DNA from 2 places in the Streptomyces sp. NPDC003635 genome. Region 2 is predicted to be linked to the other one. Evidence: predicted binding sites of a transcription regulator. Region 2 holds the regulator's gene; the other holds the start of a gene.
What was found. Region 2 encodes HrcA, which represses chaperone genes, less so after heat shock. Its sites were predicted from a motif close to TTNGCACTCNGNNNNNCNGAGTGCNAA; they were not measured.
Positions count from the first base shown of each region.

Region 1: groL (chaperonin GroEL) is a predicted target of HrcA. The motif match lies at 4,443-4,469, and genes of this name have one in related genera.

Region 1 covers NZ_JBSFOK010000002.1:144,577-153,976, reverse strand. The annotation lists gene ACWDRW_RS02740 (PTS transporter subunit EIIC) at 1-1,224, shown strand, start outside; gene ACWDRW_RS02735 (NADH:flavin oxidoreductase) at 1,342-2,472, opposite strand; gene groL (chaperonin GroEL) at 2,658-4,280, opposite strand; gene ACWDRW_RS02725 (cold-shock protein) at 4,592-4,795, opposite strand; gene ACWDRW_RS02720 (MoaD/ThiS family protein) at 5,226-5,501, opposite strand; gene thrC (threonine synthase) at 5,498-6,778, opposite strand; SAM riboswitch class I at 6,797-6,955, opposite strand; gene ACWDRW_RS02710 (glucosyl-3-phosphoglycerate synthase) at 7,084-8,028, shown strand; gene ACWDRW_RS02705 (alpha,alpha-trehalose-phosphate synthase (UDP-forming)) at 8,091-9,400, shown strand, end outside.
Region 2 covers NZ_JBSFOK010000015.1:101,761-111,160, forward strand. The annotation lists gene ACWDRW_RS16870 (nitronate monooxygenase) at 1-517, opposite strand, end outside; gene dnaJ (molecular chaperone DnaJ) at 802-1,938, opposite strand; gene hrcA (heat-inducible transcriptional repressor HrcA) at 1,939-2,955, opposite strand; gene ACWDRW_RS16885 (MBL fold metallo-hydrolase) at 3,116-3,844, shown strand; gene ACWDRW_RS16890 (DUF3097 domain-containing protein) at 3,876-4,679, shown strand; gene hemW (radical SAM family heme chaperone HemW) at 4,680-5,912, opposite strand; gene ACWDRW_RS16900 (SpoIIE family protein phosphatase) at 5,940-7,988, opposite strand; gene ACWDRW_RS16905 (HAMP domain-containing protein) at 8,168-9,400, shown strand, end outside.

The sequences.
Region 1 (9,400 bases), on a different contig from region 2:
GTCGACGAGGAGGCGCTGCGGGCGGTGCCCGGGGTCCTCGGGGTGGTGGAGGACGACACCTACCAGATCGTGCTGGGGCCCGGGGTGGTGGCGCGGGTGGCGGCGGAGTTCGAGGCGCTCCGGCGCAAGGGGGCCCGGCAGGAGCGGAACGCGACCCCGGTGAAGCTGGCGCTGCGGCGGGTGGCGAACGTCTTCGTGCCGCTCATCCCCGCGCTGATCGGCTGCGGAATCCTGGCGGGCCTGAACGGTCTGCTGCTGAACCTGGGCCTGCTGCCGACCGTCACGCCGGCCCTGTCGGTCCTGGCCGGCGCCTTCATGTCCCTGATCGCGGTGTTCGTCGGCTACAACACCGCGAAGGAGTTCGGGGGGACCCCGGTGCTGGGCGGGGCGGTGGCGGCGGTCGTGGTGTACCCCGGGGTGGCGAAGGTGACCGCGTTCGGCATGACCCTCGCCCCCGGCCAGGGAGGCGTGCTGGGCGCCCTGGCGGCGGCGCTGCTGGGGACGTACGTGGAGAAGGCGTGCCGCAGCAGGCTGCCGGGCACCCTGGACGTACTGCTGACCCCGACGCTGACGGTGCTGCTGGCGGGCCTGACCACGCTCTACGGACTCATGTACGTGGCCGGCGAGATCTCCACGGCCATCGGCACGGCGGCGAACTGGCTCCTGTCGACGACGGGCGCGCTGGCGGGCCTGGTGCTGGGCGGCCTGTTCCTCCCGCTGGTGATGCTGGGCCTGCACCAGGCCCTGATCCCCATCCACACCACGCTGATCGAGCAACAGGGCCACACGGTCCTGCTGCCCATCCTGGCGATGGCGGGCGCGGGCCAGGTGGGCGCGGCACTGGCGGTGTACGTCCGCCTGCGCCACGACACCTCCATGCGGACCACGATCAGGTCGGCGCTCCCCGCGGGCCTGCTCGGCGTCGGCGAGCCGCTGATCTACGGCGTGTCCCTGCGCCTGGGCCGCCCCTTCCTCACGGCGTGCGTGGGCGGGGCGGCCGGCGGCGCCTTCGTGGGCGGCTTCGCGATGCTCGGGGATTCGGTGGGCTCGACGGCGATCGGGCCGTCGGGCTGGGCCCTGTTCCCCCTGCTCGCGGGGAACGGCGGCCTGTGGTGGACGGCGGGGATCTACGCGGGCGGGCTGCTGACGGGGTACGTGGTCGGCTTCGCCACGACCTACCTCTTCGGCCTACCCGCCGACCGAGCGCGCCCCGGCGCGGCCTAGCCAGCCGACCAGCAGCTCCGACTTCAGCTCACGCAGGTCGCGGGCGTCGATACCGAGTCCCTCGCGGAGGACAGGACCGCCTCGTTCGCGGCGACCCGGTGCACGGTCTCAGGCAGCTCAGCTGAGGGTCTGGAGCGACGCCGGGTCGTACGGGGTCAGCTCCGTCACCCGGCCCGCCAGCACCTTCTGCGCCCAGTGCGGATCCTGGAGCAGCGCGCGGCCGACGGCCACCAGGTCGAACTCCTCGCGCTCCAGGCGGTCCAGCAGGTTGTCGAGGCTGCCGAGATCGGCACCCTCGCCCTGGAATGCCTTGATGAAGTCGCCGTTCAGGCCGACGGAGCCGACGGTGATGGTGGGCTTGCCGGTCAGCTTCTTCGTCCAGCCGGCGAGGTTGAGGTCCGAGCCCTCGAACTCGGGGAGCCAGTAGCGGCGCGTGGAGGCGTGGAAGGCGTCGACGCCGGCCGCCGCGAGCGGGGCGAGGATGGCGTCCAGCTCCTCCGGGGTGTCGGCGAGGCGGACGTCGTAGGCGTCCTGCTTCCACTGCGAGTAGCGGAAGATCACCGGGAAGTCGGCGGAGACGGCCGCGCGTACGGCGGCCACGATCTCCGCGCCGAACGTCGCGCGGGCCACCGGGTCGCCTCCGTAGGCGTCGGTGCGGCGGTTGGTGCCCTCCCACAGGAACTGGTCGATCAGGTAGCCGTGCGCGCCGTGGAGCTCGACACCGTCGAACCCGATCCGCTCGGCCGCGGCGGCCGCCTCCGCGAACGCGCCGATGACGTCGTCGAGGTCCTGCCGGGTCATGGCCTTGCCGGTCGGCTCGTCGGCACCGATGCGCAGACCGGAGGGGCCGACCGGCGGGGCGTCGGCGAACGGCGGCTGACCCTGCTGGCGCACCATGCCGATGTGCCACAGCTGCGGCACGATCGTGCCGCCCGCCGCGTGCACCGCGTCGGCGACCTTCGTCCACCCCGCGAGCTGCTCCGCGCCGTGGAAGCGCGGGACGCGGTCGCTCTGCCCGGCCGAGGCGTGTCCGACGTACGTGCCCTCGGTGACGATGAGACCGACACCGGCGGCGGCCCGGCGGGCGTAGTACGAGACCACGTCCTCGCCGGGGACGCCGCCCGGCGAGAACATGCGGGTCATCGGCGCCATGGCGATGCGGTTGGGCACGGTCAGCCCGTTGATGGTGGCAGGGCGGGACAGGATCTCGGCGGCGCGCGCGGCGGCCTCGGAGGTGGCGACGGTCATGTGGGGGCTCCTTGGATCGGGGAGAATGCATGCGCATACATCTACGGCGCGTCAACGACCCCGGCCCCGCCCGCATTCCGGGAACCCCCCTGTGACGCCGGACACGCCCGAGGGCGGCACCCCCTGCGGAACAGGGGGTGCCGCCCTCGGCTGGTACTGCGACGGACTCGCGATCCTCGGGAGGATCAGAAGTCCATGTCACCGCCCGGCATGCCGCCCGGAGCGGCCGCGGCGGCCTTCTCCGGCTTGTCGGCGATGACGGCCTCGGTGGTGAGGAACAGCGCGGCGATCGACGCGGCGTTCTGCAGCGCGGAGCGCGTCACCTTCGCCGGGTCGATGATGCCCTCGGCGATCATGTCGACGTACTCGCCCGTGGCGGCGTTCAGACCGTGGCCGACGGCCAGGTTGCGCACCTTCTCCACGACGACGCCACCCTCGAGACCACCGTTGACGGCGATCTGCTTGAGCGGGGCCTCCAGCGCGAGCTTCACGGCGTTGGCACCGGTCGCCTCGTCGCCGTCGAGCTCCAGCTTCTCGAAGACCGCGGAGGCCTGGAGCAGGGCCACGCCACCACCGGCGACGATGCCCTCCTCGACGGCCGCCTTGGCGTTGCGCACGGCGTCCTCGATGCGGTGCTTGCGCTCCTTGAGCTCCACCTCGGTGGCGGCACCGGCCTTGATGACCGCGACGCCGCCCGCGAGCTTGGCCAGGCGCTCCTGGAGCTTCTCGCGGTCGTAGTCCGAGTCGCTGTTCTCGATCTCGGCGCGGATCTGGTTGACCCGGCCCTGGACCTGCTCGGAGGAGCCGGCACCGTCGACGATGGTGGTCTCGTCCTTGGTGATGACGACCTTGCGGGCCTTGCCCAGCAGGTCGAGGGTCGTGTTCTCGAGCTTGAGACCGACCTCCTCGGAGATGACCTCGCCGCCGGTGAGGATGGCGATGTCGTTCAGCATCGCCTTGCGGCGGTCGCCGAAGCCCGGGGCCTTGACGGCGACGGACTTGAAGGTGCCGCGGATCTTGTTGACGACCAGGGTCGACAGGGCCTCGCCCTCGACGTCCTCGGCGATGATCAGCAGCGGCTTGCCCGACTGCATGACCTTCTCCAGCAGCGGGAGCAGGTCCTTGACGGAGCCGATCTTGGAGTTGGCGATCAGGATGTACGGGTCGTCCAGGGACGCCTCCATACGCTCCATGTCGGTGGCGAAGTACGCCGAGATGTAGCCCTTGTCGAAGCGCATACCCTCGGTGAGCTCCAGCTCCAGACCGAAGGTCTGGGACTCCTCGACGGTGATGACGCCTTCCTTGCCGACCTTGTCCATGGCCTCGGCGATGAGCTCGCCGATCTGGGTGTCGGCGGCGGAGATGGAGGCCGTGGAGGCGATCTGCTCCTTGGTCTCGACGTCCTTCGCCTGCTCCAGCAGGGCGGCGGAGACGGCCTCGACGGCCTTCTCGATACCGCGCTTCAGGGCCATCGGGTTGGCGCCGGCGGCGACGTTGCGCAGGCCCTCGCGGACCAGCGCCTGGGCGAGAACGGTCGCGGTGGTCGTACCGTCACCGGCGACGTCGTCCGTCTTCTTGGCGACTTCCTTGACCAGCTCGGCGCCGATCTTCTCGTACGGGTCCTCGAGCTCGATCTCCTTGGCGATGGAGACACCGTCGTTGGTGATCGTGGGGGCGCCCCACTTCTTCTCGAGGACGACGTTGCGGCCCTTGGGGCCGAGCGTCACCTTCACGGCGTCCGCGAGCTGGTTCATGCCGCGCTCGAGGCCGCGCCGCGCCTCCTCGTCGAACGCGATGATCTTGGCCATGTGAAGTGGTCCCTCCAGGACTGGGGGTGATTCCTTCGGACCGCGCCCGCGCCCGCGACGGACGGCCTGCCTGCCTCGTGGTTCCTTGCCCCACCCGGCCTGCGGCCTCACCGACCCGGTCCTTCGTTGTCACTCTCACCTTCAGAGTGCTAACGCCAATGATTAGCACTCGACCCATGAGAGTGCAAGGCGCGCTCGCGAAACGGGCACTCGTGGGGGCGCACGCGGAAGGGCTCGCACCCCGGGGGTTGGGTCCCCTTGGTGCGAGCCCTTCAGCAGAAGACGTCGCTTGCCGTTCGTTGGTCGCGCGTTCAGGCAGTGACGCGAACCATGTCGGCCTGCGGGCCCTTCTGGCCCTGCGAGATCTCGAACTCGACCCGCTGGCCTTCTTCCAGGGTGCGGTACCCGTCCATCTGGATCGCGCTGTAGTGGACGAAAACATCCGCACCACCGTCGACCGCGATGAAGCCGTACCCCTTCTCCGCGTTGAACCACTTGACGGTGCCCTGAGCCATGCCTAACTCCCCTATTACTGGCCCTTGCACAGATCCGCACTTCGCGGATCCGGGTCAGACCTCACCCCCCACGGTTTGGGGGCGTGCGCCGGAACGCGTCGACCGCGGCTGAATGTATCTGTCCAACTGCCGTCTGCAACAGGTCAATCGGACGAGAATTCTGGACGCATCGGGTCCGGAATGTAGTGAGAATTCGCCCGAATTCGGGGCAAGTCGGGCCCCACAAAAGGAGCACATGTCGTAAAAGGGCCGCACACTTTGGCTACTTCTCGTCGCATGTGCACGCGGTACTCATATGCTCCCGGCATGCGAAGAGAAGCGGGTTCCCCAACTGTACCGCGCTCAACCATGCAGAATTGCCCCCTCCGTTTCTCTTACGGAGAGGGCAATTCGATGAACTCTCGGTGACACACCTTACCGACGGTAACGATCAGCCGCCGGCGACCGCCGGAATGATGGAAACTCCGGCGCCGTCGGGGGTCGCCGTCTCCAGGCCCTGCTCGAAGCGGACGTCGTCGTCATTGACGTACACATTCACGAAACGGCGCAGCTTGCCCTGGTCGTCCAGCACCCGAGCGGCGATCCCGGTGTGGTTCTTCTCCAGGTCGGCGATGACCTCGGAGAGAGTCCCGCCCTCAGCGGCGACCTCGGCCTGGCCGCCGGTGTAGGTGCGCAGGATGGTGGGGATGCGAACGGTCACGCTCATGCGAGGCCAGCCTCTCGGAAGGAGTCCAGGTTCGGACGGATGGTGGCGGTGAGACCGGTGCCGGCCACCGCGTCAAGGGTCTTGAGGCCGTCGCCGGTGTTGAGGACGACCGTGGTGAGCGACGGGTCCAGCACGCCGTTCTCGATCAGCTTCTTCGTCACGCCGACCGTCACGCCGCCCGCCGTCTCCGCGAAGATGCCCTCGGTCTGGGCGAGCAGCCGGATCGCGTCGACGACGTGCTCGTCGGTCACGTCCTCCACCGCACCGCCGGTGCGGCGCGCGATGTCCAGGACGTAGGGCCCGTCCGCCGGGTTGCCGATGGCCAGCGACTTGGCGATGGTGTTCGGCTTCTGCGGCCGGACGACGTCGTGGCCCTCCTTGAAGGCCGTCGACACCGGCGAGCAGCCGAGCGCCTGCGCACCGAAGATCTTGTACGGCTTGTCCTCGACGAGCCCGAGCTTGATCAGCTCCTGCAGACCCTTGTCGATCTTCGTGAGCTGCGAGCCGGAGGCGATCGGGACGACCAGCTGGTCCGGCAGCTGCCAACCGAGCTGCTCGCAGATCTCGTACGCCAGGGTCTTGGACCCCTCCGCGTAGTACGGCCGCAGGTTGACGTTGACGAAGCCCCAGCCCTCGCCGGCCGGGTCGCCGATCAGCTCGGAGCAGAAACGGTTCACGTCGTCGTAGTTGCCCTCGATCCCGACGAGCTCACCGCCGTAGACCGCGGCCATGACGACCTTGCCCTGCTCCAGGTCGTGCGGGATGAACACGCAGGACCGGAAGCCGGCGCGGGCGGCGGCGGCGCCGACGGCACCGGCCAGGTTGCCCGTGGAGGAGCAGCTCAAAGTCGTGAAGCCGAAGGCGCGCGCGGCCTCGAGGGCCTGGGCGACGACCCGGTCCTTGAAGGAGTGCGTCGGGTTGCCGGAGTCGTCCTTCACATACAACCCGCCGGTCACGCCGAGCTCGCGGGCCAGGTTGTCGGCCTTGACGAGCTTGGTCCAGCCGGGGTTGAGGTTGGGCTTGTCGGCCACGTCCGCGGGGACGGGCAGCAGCGGCGCGTAGCGCCAGATGTTCGCGGGTCCCGCTTCGATGCGCTTGCGGAGCTCCTCGGTGTCGTAGTCCGAGAAGTCGTAGGCGATCTCCAGCGGGCCGAAACACTCCTCGCACGCGAAGACCGGTCCGAGGGGTACCCGGTGACCGCACTCGCGGCAGCTCAGGGCGGCGGCGGGACCGAGGTCGACGGTGTTCGAGGTGGTTGCGACAGTCTGCACAGCCATGTGAGGCGAGGCCCTTTCTCCTCATCTTCCTCACGACGCATCTCGCCGTGAGACGGATTTGGCACCTTCCCTAGCCGGGAGCCTCGCGAGGACGATCAACAGTGATCGCTACGAGAACCGACTGGAGGGTTGCCGGGGCTTCATCGGGCCGTATCCCTCTGCCCCTCTGGATGAGCGGTATGTAGTTGTAGACGCAAACGACCCCCGACATGCGATGGTCATCAGCGTTGCTCAAGACTGTAACCGAAGGCCAGGACAGTGGAGAGTGCCGTCCGAACCGCGAGACACGTGAGGAGCCGCAGACTGTGCTGGAAGAAGTCGAGCGCTGGCTGAGCGCCCGCTCCTGGTCCGTGTGCGATCGGCCGCTGCACCAGATCCTCGCCGCGAAGCGCGGATCGGGCCAGTCGGTCTCCGTCGTGCTGCCCGCGCTCAACGAGGAGGAGACGGTCGGCGACATCGTCGCCGTGATCCGGCACGACCTGATGCAGCAGGTCCCGCTGGTGGACGAGATCGTCGTCGTCGACTCCGGCTCCACCGACCGCACCGCCGAGGTCGCCGCGGCGGCCGGGGCGACGGTCGTGCACCGCGACGCGATCCTGCCGCGCATACCCGCCGTGCCCGGCAAGGGCGAGGTGCTGTGGCGCTCGCTGCTGGTCACGCGCGGCGACATCGTCTGCTTCGTCGACGCGGACCTGAAGGAGTTCTCCTCGGACTTCGTCTCGGGAATCGTCGGCCCGCTGCTCACCGACCCCGGGGTGCAGCTGGTCAAGGCGATGTACGACCGCCCGCTCGGGCAGGCGGCCGGCCAGGGCGGCCGGGTCACCGAGCTGATGGCCCGCCCGCTGCTGAACATGCACTGGCCGCAGCTGGCCGGGTTCGTGCAGCCGCTGGGCGGGGAGTACGCGGCCCGCCGCTCCCTGCTGGAACAGCTCCCCTTCCCGGTCGGCTACGGCGTGGAGCTCGGCATGCTGATCGACGCGCTGCACCTGGTGGGCCTGGACGCGCTGGCCCAGGTGGACGTCGGGGTGCGCAAGCACCGGCATCAGAACGGGCAGGCTCTCGGCCGGATGTCCGCCGCGATCTACCGCACCGCCCAGCTCCGCCTGGCCCGGGGCCATCTGGTCCGGCCCTCGCTCACCCAGTTCGAGCGCGGCGAGGACGGTTTCGAACCGCGCACCTACTCGGTGGACACCGAGGAACGGCCGCCGATGGTGGAGATCGCGGAGTACGCCTCGCGCAAGGTGGCGTAACCCACGCCCCGGCGCGCCGCTCGTACGTTTGAGCGTTTCCGGCACGGGCTAGGTTGGAGCACATGGCTTCCACGTACGGTGCCGCTGAAGTGCTGGTCGCGTCGAATCGCGGCCCGGTCTCCTACGAAGTGCGGACGGACGGCTCGCTGCGCGCCAAACGCGGGGGCGGCGGACTCGTGTCGGGCCTCTCGGCCATCGGCCCGGACGCCGGCGCCCTGTGGGTGTGCTCCGCGCTGTCCGACGGCGACCGCGAGGCGGTCGCGCGCGGGGTGGGCGAGGACGGCGTACGGATGCTCGCCGTCCCGCCCGAGGTGCACACCGACGCGTACAACGGCATCGCCAACTCGGTGCTCTGGTTCGTCCACCACATGCTGTACCAGACCCCGCTGGAACCGGTGTTCGACGCGGAGTTCCGGCGGCAGTGGGCGTCGTACGAGACGTACAACCGCGCGTTCGCCGAGGCGCTGGCCGAGGAGGCCGCGGAGGGCGCCGCGGTGCTGGTGCAGGACTACCACCTGTGCCTGGTGCCGGGGATGCTCCGCGAGCTCCGCCCGGATCTGCGCATCGGCCACTTCTCGCACACGCCGTGGGCGCCGCCCGAGTACTTCCGGATGCTGCCGGACGACATCCGTGCGCAGCTGGTGTGGGGGATGCTCGGCGCCGACCGGCTGGGCTTCCTGACCAACCGGTGGGCCCACACCTTCATGGCCTGCGCGAACGAGATCGACGGCGAGCGGATCACCGCCTACTCGCCGGTGCCGGGCAAGCCGAAGTCCATCGAGCACACGGCGACCGGCCGGCCGCCGCTCTCGACCACCTGGATCGGCGTGCACGGCCTCGGGGCCGACGCCGAGTTCCTGCGCGCCCGCTCGCACGAGGCCGACGTCGAGGAACGGATGGCCGCGCTCCGGGCGGAGATCGGCGCGGGGCCCGACGGGGAACCGCGCAGGACGATCGTCCGGGTGGACCGGACCGAGCTGTCGAAGAACATCGTGCGCGGCCTGCTGTCCTACCGGCAGCTCCTCGACGAGCACCCCGAGTGGCGCGAGCGGGTCGTGCACGTGGCCTTCGCCTACCCCTCCCGGCAGGACCTGGCGGTCTACCGGGAGTACACGGCGGAGGTCCAGCGGCTCGCGGACGAGATCAACTCCGCGTACGGCACACCGGGTTGGACGCCGGTCGTCCTGCACGTCAAGGACGACTTCGCGCGCTCCCTGGCCGCGTACCGGATCGCCGACGTGGCCCTGGTCAACCCCGTCCGGGACGGCATGAACCTGGTCGCCAAGGAGGTGCCGGTCGTCTCCGACGAGGGGTGCGCGCTGGTGCTCTCGCGGGAGGCGGGGGCGTACGAGGAGCTGCGCGAGGACGCGAT
Region 2 (9,400 bases):
CCTGGGCGATCACCGCGTCGGCACCGGCGCGCTCCACGGCGAGGGCCTCCTCGGCGGTGGTGGCGGTGACGAGGGTGAAGGTGCCGGCCCGGCGCAGGGAGTCCAGGACGTCCCGGCTCGGGACGCCGAAGTGGAAGGAGACCACCGGCACGGGGTTGTCGAGCAGGACCGCGAGCTTGGCGTCGTAGCCGTCGTCCCGTCCGCTGTCCGGGTCCCCCAGCTCGGTCTCGTACCACCCGGCCTCACCGGCGAGCTGATGGGCGTACACGTCGATCGCCGCGGCGTCGGCGTACTCCGGCTGCGGCATGAAGAGGTTCACGCCGAACGGACGCCCGGTGAGGCCTCGCAGCTGTTTGATCTCCTGGTACATGCCATCGGCGGTCTTGTACCCGGCGGCGAGAAACCCGAGCCCGCCGCCCTCGGACACGGCGGCGGCGAGCGTCGGCACGGAGACCCCGCCCGCCATGGGGGCCTGCACGATCGGAAGAGGAAAGAGATCGGTCAGCGCGGAGGACATGACGGCATGTTGTCACGTCCTCCGAACAAGTCCGAATCCACCCGTCCGTGTGGCATGGACCTACGGCAACACGGGGTCTCAGCGACCGTTGAAGGCATCCTTCAGCCGAGAGAACAGCCCCTGCTGACCCGGCTGACTGCGCTTACCCGGGGGGCGACCCCCGGACCCCCAGCAGCCCGCCTCAGCGGCCGTTGAACGCGTCCTTCAGCCGAGAGAACAGCCCCTGCTGACCCGGCTGACTGCGCTTACCCGGGGAGCGACCCCCGGACCCCCAGCAGCCCGCCTCAGCGGCCGTTGAACGCGTCCTTCAGCCGAGAGAACAGCCCCTGCTGACCCGGCTGGAACTGGCCCTGGGGCCGTTCCTCGCCGCGTAGCTTGGCCAGCTCGCGCAGGAGGCGTTCCTGCTCCGGGTCGAGCTTGGTCGGGGTCTGGACCTCGACGTGGACGATCAGGTCGCCCCGGCCGCCGCCGCGCAGGTGCGTGACGCCCCGGCCGTGCAGCGGGATCGACTGGCCGGACTGGGTGCCCGGGCGGATGTCGACCTCCTCCATGCCGTCGAGGGTCTCCAGCGGCACCTTCGTGCCGAGGGACGCCGCCGTCATCGGGATCGTGACCGTGCAGTGCAGGTCGTCCCCGCGCCGCTGGAAGGTCGAGTGCGGCAGCTCGTGGATCTCGACGTACAGGTCACCGGCGGGACCGCCGCCGGGCCCGACCTCGCCCTCACCGGCCAGCTGGATCCGGGTGCCGTTGTCGACACCGGCCGGGATCTTGACCGTGAGGGTACGGCGGGACCGTACGCGCCCGTCGCCCGCGCACTCGGGGCACGGCGTCGGCACCACCGTGCCGAAGCCCTGGCACTGCGGGCAGGGCCGCGAGGTCATGACCTGTCCGAGGAAGGACCGCGTGACCTGCGAGACCTCACCACGGCCCCGGCACATGTCACACGTCTGCGCCGAGGTACCCGGCGCCGCCCCCTCGCCGCTGCAGGTGTTGCAGACGACGGCCGTGTCGACCTGGAGGTCCTTCGTCGTGCCGAAGGCCGCCTCGTCGAGCTCGACCTCCAGCCGGATCATCGCGTCCTGGCCGCGCCGCGTACGCGAGCGCGGACCCCGCTGGGACGCCGTACCGAAGAAGGCGTCCATGATGTCCGAGAAGTTCCCGAAGCCACCGGCGCCGAAGCCGCCCGCGCCCGCGCCGCCCGCCTGCGAGAGGGGGTCGCCGCCGAGGTCGTAGACCTGCTTCTTCTGCGGGTCCGAGAGCACCTCGTAAGCGGCGTTGATCTCCTTGAACCGCTCCTGGGTCTTCGGGTCCGGGTTGACGTCCGGGTGCAGCTCGCGCGCGAGCCGCCGGAAGGCCTTCTTGATCTCTTCCTGCGACGCGTCGCGACGCACGCCGAGAACGGCGTAGTAGTCCGTGGCCACTTACGACTCCGCCAGGATCTGTCCGACGTACCGTGCCACTGCGCGTACCGCTCCCATCGTTCCCGGGTAATCCATGCGGGTCGGTCCGACCACGCCGAGCTTGGCGACTGCCTCGCCGCCCGAACCGTAGCCGACCGACACCACGGACGTGGAGTTGAGTCCCTCGTAGGCGTTCTCGTGACCGATGCGTACGGTCATGCCCGAATCCCCGGCCTCGCCCAGGAGTTTGAGGAGCACGACATGCTCCTCGAGGGCCTCCAGGACCGGCCGGATCGTGAGGGGAAAGTCATGTCCGAAGCGGGTGAGATTGGCGGTGCCGCCGATCATCAACCGCTCCTCGTTCTCCTCGACCAGCGTCTCCAGCAGGGTGGAGAGAACGGCCGAGACCGTGCCCCGGTCCTCGATGTCGAAGCCCTCGGGGAGGTCCTCGACGAGCATCGGCACATCGGTGAAGCGCCGGCCCGCGACCCGGCTGTTCAGCCGCGCCCGCAGATCGGCCAGGGACGTTTCGCCGAACGGCGCCGGACAGTCGACCATCCGCTGTTCGACCCGCCCGGTGTCCGTGATCAGCACGAGCATCACGCGCGCGGGGGCGAGCGAGAGCAGCTCGACGTGACGCACGGTGGAGCGGGTGAGCGACGGGTACTGGACGACCGCGACCTGCCGGGTCAGCTGCGCGAGCAGCCGTACCGTCCGCGCGACGACGTCGTCGAGGTCGACGGCGCCCTCGAGGAAGTTCTGGATGGCCCGCCGCTCCGGCGCGGTCATCGGCTTGACGCCGGCCAGCTTGTCGACGAAGAGCCGGTAGCCCTTGTCCGTCGGGATGCGCCCGGCGCTGGTGTGCGGCTGGGCGATGTACCCCTCGTCCTCCAGCGCCGCCATGTCGTTGCGGACGGTCGCCGGGGAGACGCCGAGGTTGTGCCGCTCGGTCAGGGCCTTCGACCCCACCGGCTCCTCGGTGCCCACATAGTCCTGGACGATGGCGCGCAGCACCTGCAGCCTGCGTTCACTCAGCATCCGCGCACACCTCCAGAAGTCGTCCCCCAGTCCCCCGGGGCGCCTGCCTGGCACTCTGTCCGTCCGAGTGCCAGCGTTCCCGGCCCCAGTGTACGGCGGTGGGGTACACCCCGGGCAAGGTCGGTCCTGCTGTGACGGGTTGTACAGCTAGCGTCGCGGTATGACGGTGACTTGGGAAGAGCTCGGATGGGAGCGGGTCGCGGCCGGGGTCGGGAGGTGCCGGCTACCGGGCTGGGACTGCACGGCGGGGCTGGTCGTCGGGGAGGGTAAGGCCCTCGTGGTCGACGCCGGGTCGAGCCTGGCCGAAGGGGCGCGGCTGCGGCTGCGGGCGGAGGCGCTCGCCGGGCACCGTGTGACTCATCTCGCGCTGACCCATCCGCACTTCGACCACGTCTTCGGGGCGGCGGCCTTCGCGGGGGCGGAGGTCTTCGGCGCGGTCGGCATCGAGTCGGTGTACGGCCCGCACGGCCGGGCGGAGCTGCGCGGGGACGCGGTGCGCAACGGCCTGGACGCGCGCGAGGCCGAGGAGGCCGCGGACACCCTGGTGCCGCCCCGCCACCACGTCTCCGGCGAGTGGACCCTCGACCTCGGCCCCGGCCGTCAGGTCCTGCTGGCGAACGTCGGCCCGGCGCACACCGCCCACGACCTGGTGGTGCTGGTCCCCGGCGACCCGGAGGTGGTCTTCTGCGGCGACCTGGTCGAGGAGTCCGGCGAACCGCAGGCGGGGCCGGACGCCGTACCCTCCCACTGGCCGGCGGCCCTGGACCGGCTGCTGTCGCTGGGCGGCGAGGACGCGGTGTACGTGCCCGGTCACGGAGCGGTGGTGGACGCGCGGTTCGTACGGCGGCAGCGGGACGAGCTGGCGGCCCGCTTCGGCGTGTCGCGGTGACCGCCGGGGCGCTTCTCCTATCGTCATCCGAATGCGCCAGTACTCCGCCGACCTGACCCCTCCGTGGAAGAAGCCCAAGCCCGTACCCGAGGTCGAGGCGGAGCCCGGCCTGGTAGTCGAGGAGCCCGGCACCGGCTTCTGCGGCGCGGTGATCCGCTGCGAGGCCGGCACGGTGACCCTGGAGGACCGCTTCGGCAAGCACCGGGTGTTTCCCCTGGAGCCGCGCGGCTTCCTGCTGGAGGGGCGCGTGGTGACGCTCGTACGACCGTCCGGACCGGCTCCGCGACGGCCCGCCCGGACCGCCTCCGGCTCGGTGGCCGTCCCCGGCGCCCGCGCCCGGGTGGCCCGCGCCGGGCGCATCTACGTCGAGGGCCGCCACGACGCGGAACTGGTCGAGAAGGTCTGGGGCGACGACCTGCGCGTCGAGGGCGTCGTCGTGGAGTACCTGGAGGGCGTGGACGACCTGCCGAGGATCGTGGCGGACTTCGCGCCCGGCCCCGACGCCCGCCTGGGCGTCCTGGTGGACCACCTGCTCCCCGGCACGAAGGAATGGCACATCGCCCAGTCGGTGACCAGCGAACACGCCCTGGTGGTCGGCCACCCCTACATCGACGTCTGGGAGGCGGTGAAGCCGTCGTCCCTGGGTATCGAGGCCTGGCCACGAGTGCCGCGCGGGGAGGACTGGAAGACGGGGGTGTGCCGGGCCCTGGGCTGGCCCTCGGAGAACACCGGCGCGGTGTGGCAGGCGATCCTGAAGCGGGTGGGCTCCTACAAGGACCTGGAGCCGGAGCTGCTGGGCCGGGTGGAGCAGCTGATCGACTTCGTCACGGAGTGATCAGTCCACCAGGTCCCGCACCACCGCGTCCGCCAGCAGCCGCCCGCGCAGCGTCAGCACCGCGCGCCCCTCCTCGTACGGCCCTTCCTGCAGCAGCCCCTCCGACCGGGCCCGGCGGGAGGCCGCCAAGCCCTCCGGCCGCAGCAGGTCCAGCGGCGCCCCCTCCCGGAGCCGTAGCTCCAGCAGGATCCGTTCGACCCGGCGGTCCTCCGCCGAGAGCACTTCGCGTCCCGCCCCCGGCGAGCGCCCCGCCGCCAGCGCCGACGCGTACGCGCCCGGGTGCTTCACGTTCCACCAGCGGACCCCGCCCACGTGGGAGTGCGCCCCCGGACCCGCGCCCCACCAGTCGGCGCCCCGCCAGTACAGCTCGTTGTGCAGGCACCGACCGGCCTCCGAGGTGGCCCAGTTCGAGACCTCGTACCAGTCGAAGCCCGCCCCGGACAGCATGTCCTCCGCGATCAGGTACCGGTCCGCGTGGACGTCGTCGTCGGTCATCGGGACCTCGCCGCGGCGGATCCGGCGGGCCAGCTGCGTGCCCTCCTCGACGATCAGGGCGTACGCCGAGACGTGGTCCGGTCCGGCGCCGATCGCCGCCTCCAGCGACGCCCGCCAGTCGTCGTCCGACTCGCCGGGCGTGCCGTAGATCAGGTCCAGGTTCACGTGCTCGAAGCCCGCCGCCCGCGCCTCCGCGACGCAGGCCTCGGGGCGGCCCGGCGTGTGCGTGCGGTCCAGGATCCTCAGCACGTGCTGCTGGGCGCTCTGCATGCCGAAGGAGATCCGGTTGAAGCCGCCCTCACGCAGCGTGGCGAGGTACGCCGGGTCCACCGACTCCGGGTTCGCCTCCGTGGTGATCTCCGCGTCCGGCGCGAGGCCGAACTCGTCCCGGATCGCGCCCAGCATCCGTACCAGATCGTCCGCCGCCAGCAGGGTCGGCGTACCGCCCCCGACGAAGACCGTCCGGACCGCCCGCGCGTCGTCGCCCAGCACCTTCCGCGCCAGCCGGATCTCGTCGGTCAGCGTGTCCGCGTAGTTGTCACGGGACGCCAGAACGCCACCCGTGCCGCGCAGCTCGGTCGCGGTGTAGGTGTTGAAGTCGCAGTACCCGCAGCGGGTCGCGCAGTACGGAACGTGCAGGTAGAAGCCGAGCGGTCGGTCGGCCGCCCCGGCGAGCGCGGCGAACGGGAGCGCGCCGTCGTCGGGGACGGGCTCACCGTCGGGGAGTGCGGAAGGCATGCCCTCCATTGTCCAGCACCGCGGCGGTTACTCCGCCTGGAGCACCAGCAGCGCCAGATCGTCCTCCGGCGGGCGGCCCCCGAACTCGTGCACCAGCCGCCTGATCCGCTCCGCGATCAGCGCCGCGCTCAGCCCCGCGCACCCGGCGAGCGCCGCCGCGAGCCCGTCGCCGTCGTCGAACTGGCGGGAGCCGCTGCGCCGCTCCGTCACCCCGTCGGTCACGCACAGCAGGGTGTCGCCGGGAAGCAGCTCGAAGGTCTCGCTGGTGTACGTGGCGTCCTCGACGACCCCGAGCAGTGTCTGCGGCTGCGCGGCCGTCCGGACGCCGCCGTCGGGGCCGAGCAGCAGCGGCAGCGGGTGTCCGGCCGAGGCGAGGGTGCAGCGGACGCCTCCGTCGAAGGGGGCCAGCTCGCCGTAGAGCAGGGACAGGAAGCGGGTCTGCGGGCCGTCGCCGGGGGCGGCCGGTCCGACCAGGGCCCGCGCCGAGGCGTCCGCGGCCTCCGTGGCGTCGTCCAGGAGGAGCTGGTTGAGCCGGTCCAGGACGTCGGCGACGCCGTACCCCTCACGCGCGAGCAGCCGCAGCCAGGGTCGGGCCAAACCGATCACGACCGCCGCCTCCGGGCCCTTGCCCTGCACGTCGCCGACCGCGAAGCACCAGCGGCCGTCGCCGGCCGGGAACAGGTCGTAGAAGTCGCCGCTGGGGCCGCCCTTGTCGCAGGGCTCGTAGACGAGGGCGCTGCGCACGCCCGGGATCTCGGCGACGGCGCCGGGCAGCAGCCCGCGCTGGAGGACCGCGCTGATGGTGGCCTGTCGGGCGTACTGCCGGGCCGCGCCGATGGCGAGCGCCACCCGGCGGCCGAGGTCCTCGACGAGCCCGGTGACCTCGTCGGCGAAGCGCGGGACGCCGGTCCGCCCGATCACCAGGGTGCCCAGCGGGCGGCCGCCCGCGACCAGCCGGTACGCCAGGGCGGTGCCCTCCGTCTCCAGCGCCGCGGCCGGCCACGGGTGCGGCACGGGGCCGGAGCGCAGATCGTCCGGCGGGCGCGGCGGTTCCTTCTCCAGCGCCAGGCGCAGTTCCTCGATGCGGTTCTCGCGGCCGTGCCAGACGCGGGCCAGCCGGGGCCCGGCGCCCGCGGTGCCGGGCAGCGCCCAGCCGCGGCCGGTGGCCTCGTCCTCCAGCCAGATCGCGCACCAGTCGGCGAGCCGGGGCACGAGCAGTTGCCCGGTGAGCGCGGCGACCAGGTTCTCGTCGAGCTGTCCGGCGAGCAGGTCGGAGGCTTCGGCGAGGAAGGACAGGGCGCCGCGGTTGAGCCAGTCCTGGTCGCGTTCGGGGGGCCGGGACGGCTCTCGGCCGACGGCCGGTCCGGGGCCCGGTATCAAGCAGGGGCGCGGAACCCCGTCCCCCTCGACGTGCCCTTCGACGGCCATCCGCGCCCACACCGTCTTCATGCCGGTGCGATAGGTCACCCCCCAGGACTCGGCGAGCCGCGCGACGAGGTTCAGCCCACGCCCGTACTCGTGCGCGGCGTGCGCCGGTTCGGACGGGTTGCGGGTCGGGTCGACCGGGCCGCGCGCCGGATCGGACGGGACGTGGGGCGCATCGGAGGGGCCGCGCGCCGGAGAGGACGGGCCGCGGACCGGATCCGACCGGCCGTGCGCCGGATCGGACAGGTCGTGGACCCGACGGGACCGGACGTGCCCCGGGTCGGGCGCGCCGTCGCGCGGGGCGCGCGACGGATGCTGGTCGGAGATCTCCAGGACTACGGCACCGGAATCCTCCTCCATCCGGCAGACCAGCTCGACATCGGTTCCGGCGTGGACGACGGCGTTGGTGACGAGTTCGCTGACGACCAGGACGGCGTCGTCGGCGAGGCGCTTGGTGTGCTGTTCGGTGCCGGGCAGGCCGAGTTCGGACCAGTCGGCGAACGCCGCGCGCACGAGCGCGCGGGCGGACCCCGGCGCGAGGGGGCTTCCGGGCAGGGTCGCGCGACTCCAGGCGCGCGGGCGCGCGCTCTGGTGCACAGGCACATCAGAGCCACGGGAAGCAATTTCCCGTTGCGTCGGAATGGCCCCCATAAACAGCTCCCCGAGCGGTTCGGACGATTAGCCTCGGTCGACGCGGACAGAGTGACAGACTGACCACGCCCATAAGCGCCGAGTTACCGAAGTGGGCCGCCATGAGTGAGAACAGTGGTACACGCGTGCTCGAAGACGGACAGATTCGAGCATCGGATCTGCGTCCTCTGCTCGCCGCGATGACGGCCGCGCGGGACGGCGATTTCCGGACGGTGTCGGATCCGGGCACGGGTCTGGTGGCCGAACTCGTCGCGTCCTACAACCAGATAATGAACCGCAGCCTGCACTTCAACTCCGAAGTGCAGCGCGTCAGAAGAGAGCTCGTCCGGCACGGCCGGCTCGACGAGCGGCTCACCGCGAGCCCGGGCCAGGGTGCCTGGACCGCCCGGGTCAACGACGTGAACCAGCTGCTCGACGCCATCGTGGCCCCGGCGGCGAACGCGACACGCGTGCTGGACGCGGTGGCGGGCGGCGATCTGACCCAGCGGGTCGATCTGCACGACGGCTCCCGGCAGTTGCGCGGTGATCTGCGGCGCCTGGGCCGGGCCGTGAACAAGATGGTCGACCAGCTCTCGCTGTTCACCGGCGAGGTGACCCGGGTGGCCCGCGAGGTCGGCACCGAGGGACGGCTCGGCGGCCGGGCCAAGGTGCAGGGTCTGTCGGGCAGTTGGCGGGACGTCACCGAGGCCGTCAACACCATGGCGTCCCGGCTGACCGCCCAGGTGCGGGACATCGCGCTGGTGACGACGGCGGTGGCACGCGGCGACCTGACCCGTACGGTCACCGTCGAGGCGACCGGCGAGCTGCTGGAACTGAAGCTGACGGTCAACACGATGGTGGACCAGCTCTCCGCCTTCGCCGACGAGGTCACCCGCGTCGCCCGCGAGGTCGGCACCGAGGGACAGCTGGGCGGCCGGGCCCAGGTGCGGGGTGTCTCCGGGGTCTGGAAGGACCTCACCGACAACGTCAACTTCATGGCGTCGAACCTGACCTCCCAGGTCCGCAACATCGCCCAGGTGACCACGGCCGTCGCCAACGGCGACCTCAGCCAGAAGATCACCGTGGACGCCCAGGGCGAGATCCTGGAGCTGAAGTCGACCATCAACACCATGGTCGACCAGCTCTCCGCCTTCGCCGACGAGGTCACCCGCGTCGCCCGCGAGGTCGGCACCGAGGGAAACCTCGGCGGCCGGGCCCAGGTGAGAGGCGTCAGCGGCGTCTGGAAGGACCTCACCGACAACGTCAACTTCATGGCCGACAACCTCACCTCCCAGGTGCGGAACATCGCCCTCGTCTCCACCGCCGTCGCCCAGGGCGACCTCGGCAAGAAGATCACCGTGGAGGCGAAGGGCGAGATCCTGGAGCTGAAGTCGACCATCAACACCATGGTCGACCAGCTCTCCGCCTTCGCC